DNA from 2 places in the Streptomyces sp. GLSS-08 genome. Region 1 is predicted to be linked to the other one. Evidence: riboswitches for the same ligand, from Rfam matches in the RefSeq annotation. Region 1 holds a riboswitch; the other holds the start of a gene.
What was found. A riboswitch is a leader RNA that binds a small molecule or an ion and turns the genes downstream of it on or off. The one in region 1 is predicted to bind cobalamin.

Region 1 (2,195 bases):
GTGCCGAGTTCCTCACCCAGCAGGGCACCTGGGGCATCGTCACCACGGGCGTGCTGCTCGTGGCCGGCGCCGGTGTCATCTGGACGCTCTCGCGCCGCCAGCCGGTCACCATGGCCAACGTCAACGACGGCCAGGCCGAGCCCGCGGGCGTCGTGACCGCCGCGATCGCCGCGGTCACCCCGCCGCCGGCCGGCCCGGTCGCCACGGCCGACATCGGTCTGACGGCCACCATCCCGGCCCCGGACGCCGGCACCCCCACCGAGCCCACCCGCCCGGCCACGGTCTAAGGAACGAACAGCATGAACATCGACTGGGCAGCCCTCGGCTCCGTCTTCGGAGCCAGCCTCGTGGTCACCGTGGCCCTCGTCGGCCTCTTCACCCTCGGCATCGTCGGCCTCTCCAAGCGCGAGTCCGGGGCCACGCAGGGCGGTTCCGCCGCCCTCGCGGTGACCGGCGCGTACGCCTGCTTCGCCGCGTGCGCGGCGGCGGTGGCGTACGGCATCTACCTGATCGTCGCCTGACGACCGGGCTGAAACCCGACAAAAACCGAACAACGCGGCATCACTTCACGTGGGGTGCGGGACGGAACACCGTCCCGCACCCCACCTGCGTGTGGGGCTTCGCACACTCTCCCTTCGCAGGTCAACAGCAAGTTGACGGCTGTTCTGACCCCGTGGTGGACTGCCGGAGCCAACTACGGCGGCAGGAGAGGAAGCCGGTGCGAATCCGGCGCGGTCCCGCCACTGTCACCGGGGAAGAACGCCCCCGGGAGCCAGGAACTCTCACCGCCGGTCTCTTCGAACCAGGGCGCGGACACCCTGAGTGAGGACATATCGCCATGCGCGGCTGCCCGTTGCGGGTCCTGACGAGTACGAGGGTGCTGCCGCACCCCACAGCGGGCTGAGCCCGTGCGTGCCGATCGCGTCTTCGCGTACGGCGCCACCGCCGGCCTCCTCGGCGACCTGCTCCTCGGCGACCCCCGCCGCGGGCACCCGGTCGCCGCGTTCGGGCGGGCCGCGGGCGCCGTGGAACGGGTGCTGTGGCGCGACCACCGCGGATGGGGCGCGCTGCACACCGCGGTGTGCGCCGGTGGCGCCGCCGCTCTCGCGGCCCTCGCGAGCCACCGCGTGCACACTTCCCCCGCCGCCTCCGTCGCGCTGACCGCCGCCGCCACCTGGGCCGTCGTCGGGGGCACCTCCCTCGGCCGGGAGGCCAGGACCGTCGGCGGTGCGCTGGCCGCCGGCGACGTCGACGCCGCCCGCGAGCGGCTGCCCCACCTGTGCGGGCGGGATCCGCAGGCGCTGGACACCGACGGGATCGCCCGGGCCGTGGTCGAGTCCGTCGCCGAGAACACCTCCGACGCCGTCGTGGGCGCCCTGGTCTGGGGCGCCGTCGGCGGTGTGCCCGGGCTCGTCGCCTTCCGGGCCGTGAACACGCTGGACGCGATGGTCGGGCACAGGTCCGCCAGGTACCGCCGCTACGGGTGGGCCTCCGCACGGCTCGACGACGTCGCCGGCTGGCCGGGGGCCCGGCTGACCGCCGTACTCGCGGCCGTCGCGGGCGGCGATCCGCGCGGTGCCGTGCGCGCCTGGCGTGCCGACGCCGCCAGGCACCCGAGCCCCAACGCCGGTCCCGTGGAGGCCTCCTTCGCGGGGGCGCTGGGCGTACGGCTGGGCGGGACCCTCTCGTACGGAGGGCGGGTCGAGCACCGGCCCGTGCTGAACGGCGACGGGCGGGCCGTGTCCGTCCGCGACATCGAGCGGGCCGTACGGCTGTCCCGGCGGGTGAGCGGGCTCGCGCTGGGCGTGTGCGTCGCCGGGCGGCTGCTCGCGCAGGGACTCACGAAGGGGCGTACCCGATGAGCGGCGGACTGCTGATCGCCGGCACCACCTCCGACGCCGGCAAGAGCGTCGTGACCGCCGGGATCTGCCGGTGGCTGGTGCGCCAGGGCGTGAAGGTGGCGCCCTTCAAGGCGCAGAACATGTCCCTCAACTCGTTCGTCACGCGCGAGGGGGCGGAGATCGGGCGGGCGCAGGCCATGCAGGCGCAGGCCGCCCGCGTGGAGCCGACCGCGCTGATGAACCCGGTGCTGCTCAAGCCGGGGAGCGACCGCAGCAGCCAGGTCGTGCTCATGGGGAAGCCGGTGGGCGAGATGAGTGCGCGCGGCTACCACGGGGGCCGCCAGGAGGCACTGC
Region 2 (2,195 bases), on a different contig from region 1:
CGCCTCGGTCGGGGCCTCGGGTATCGACCGGTGGCCGACGGCCGAGGGCCACGCGTCCCGGCCGCGCAACGGAACGACCTGGGCGAGCCCTTCCCACTGTTCATCGGTGACGTCGTGGCTGTTCACTGGCCATCCCCGCCCTGGCTCGCCATGGTTGTCTGCACCAGGCAATTCTTACCCATGGTCACCCGTTCGGCCGAACAGCGACACGGTCCGCGACAGCTCTCCTTGCGGTACGGCTCGCGGAAGCACGTCCAAAATCAGGCGATGTCCGTGCCGCAGTGCGCCAGCAGCGCAACGACCGGACCGTCGATCAAGCGGTAGCGCACGACGCGTCCCTCCCGCTCGCCGACGACGACCTCGGCCGTCCGCAGCAGGCGCAACGCCTGCGACACGGCGGGGTCGTTCATGCCGGTCGCGATCGCCAGGTCGGACACCGCCAGGGGCCCGGCCCGGTGCAGCGCCAGCAGGAGCGCCAGCCTGCCGGGGTCGGCGAGCAGCGAGAAGCGGTCGGCCCAGGCGCGTACGGCCGCGGGCTCGCCGATGGCGGCGGCGGCGTCGCAGACCCGGTGGCCGTCGATGGTGCGCCGGTCGGCACGGTCGGCGGGGACGAGATGCATGACGGCATTCTTCCAGGCGGCACTGTGATCTTCGATACCTGCGCAACTGTGCAGGCTTGCAGCGGTCGACGGGCGGCACCTAGGGTTGGCGGGCCGTGGTGTTCGGGAAGACCGGTGACAGCCTTTCAGGGGCCCAGTCCGGAGCGGCCCTCGCCACTGTGATCGGGGAGTTCCCGTCCCGTGCCGCTCCAGGGCGGCGCCACTGGCCGGACGGCCGGGAAGGCAGGGGCGGGCGCGTCGACCCTCCGCCACGCCCGGCTTCGGCTCGTGCGGGAGGTACCCGCGAGCCAGGAGACCGGCCACGGCATCTCACGAAGTGATCCACGAGGTGCTGGAGCGTGACCGCATGACCCTGCCCACCGGGCCCGCCGCCTTCCGATGGCGACGCGAGGACACCGTCCGTACCGCCGGCCTGCTGGCGGTGATCGCCGCCCTGCACGTCGTCGCGTTCGGGGTGCTCTTCCTGCTGGTCGTGCCGGCGCACTACGAGGTCGGTTCGAAGGCGTTCGGCATCGGCCTCGGCGTGACCGCGTACACGCTCGGCATGCGGCACGCCTTCGACGCCGACCACATAGCGGCCATCGACAACACGACGCGCAAGCTGATGGCCGACGGCAAGCGGCCGGTGTCGGTGGGGTTCTGGTTCGCGCTCGGCCACTCCAGCGTCGTGGTCCTCCTCGCGGCGCTCATCGCGGGCGGCACCCAGCTGGCCGGGCGGATCATGAACGAGGGGTCGAGCACGCACCAGGTGCTCGGCGTCATGGGTACGACCGTCTCGGGCGTGTTCCTCTACCTCATCGCCGCGCTCAACCTCGTGGCCCTGATGGGCATCCTGCGGGTCTTTCGCGCGATGCGGGCGGGGACGTACGACGAGAAGGAACTCGAAGGACACCTGGACTCCAGGGGGTTCATGAACCGGATCCTCGACCGCTTCACCAAGTCCATCAGCCGCCCGGGGCAGATGTTCCCGCTGGGTTTCCTCTTCGGCCTCGGCTTCGACACCGCGACGGAGGTCACGCTGATGGTGATGGCGGGCAGCGGCGCCGCGGCGGGGCTGCCCTGGTACGCGATCCTGTGCCTGCCGCTGCTGTTCGCGGCGGGCATGAGCCTGTTCGACACGCTCGACGGCACGTTCATGAACTTCGCCTACCAGTGGGCCTTCTCGAATCCCGTGCGCAAGGTGTTCTACAACCTCACCATCACCGGTCTGTCGATCGCGGTGGCGTTCCTGATCGGCACGATCGAACTGGTCGGCGTCCTGCACGACCGGCTCGACCTGCGGGACGCGGTCACGGGCTGGATCGCCGGTCTCGACCTCGACAACGTGGGTTTCATCATCGTCGGTCTGTTCGTGGTCGTGTGGGCCGCCGCGCTCGCCTACTGGCGGCTGGCCAGGGTCGAGCAGCGGTGGGCGGTGCGCCCGGCGGACGGGGGCTGACGCCGGGGACGAGGGCGACGCCCTCCGGGAACACCCGTCGATATGACACTCAGTCCCCTCCTGCGGGCACTGAGTGTCATACGTGATCTCCGATGCTAGTTTCCCCGCATGAGTGAGACTCCCCGCCGGAGCCCGTC

Region 2: it holds a riboswitch for cobalamin, as region 1 does, so the genes downstream of both, nicT (Nickel transporter NicT) here and AC0ZLC_RS27130 (cobalamin biosynthesis protein) in region 1, are expected to answer to the same signal.

What each region holds. Positions count from the first base shown of each region.
Region 1 is NZ_JBWJAQ010000018.1:68,098-70,292, reverse strand. Features, by position in the region: gene AC0ZLC_RS27140 (inorganic phosphate transporter) at 1-287, shown strand, start outside; gene AC0ZLC_RS27135 (hypothetical protein) at 300-521, shown strand; cobalamin riboswitch at 661-801, shown strand; gene AC0ZLC_RS27130 (cobalamin biosynthesis protein) at 909-1,862, shown strand; gene AC0ZLC_RS27125 (cobyric acid synthase) at 1,859-2,195, shown strand, end outside.
Region 2 is NZ_JBWJAQ010000001.1:477,901-480,095, forward strand. Features, by position in the region: gene AC0ZLC_RS01865 (cell division protein SepF) at 1-126, opposite strand, end outside; gene AC0ZLC_RS01870 (ArsR/SmtB family transcription factor) at 261-620, opposite strand; cobalamin riboswitch at 700-938, shown strand; gene nicT (Nickel transporter NicT) at 967-2,058, shown strand.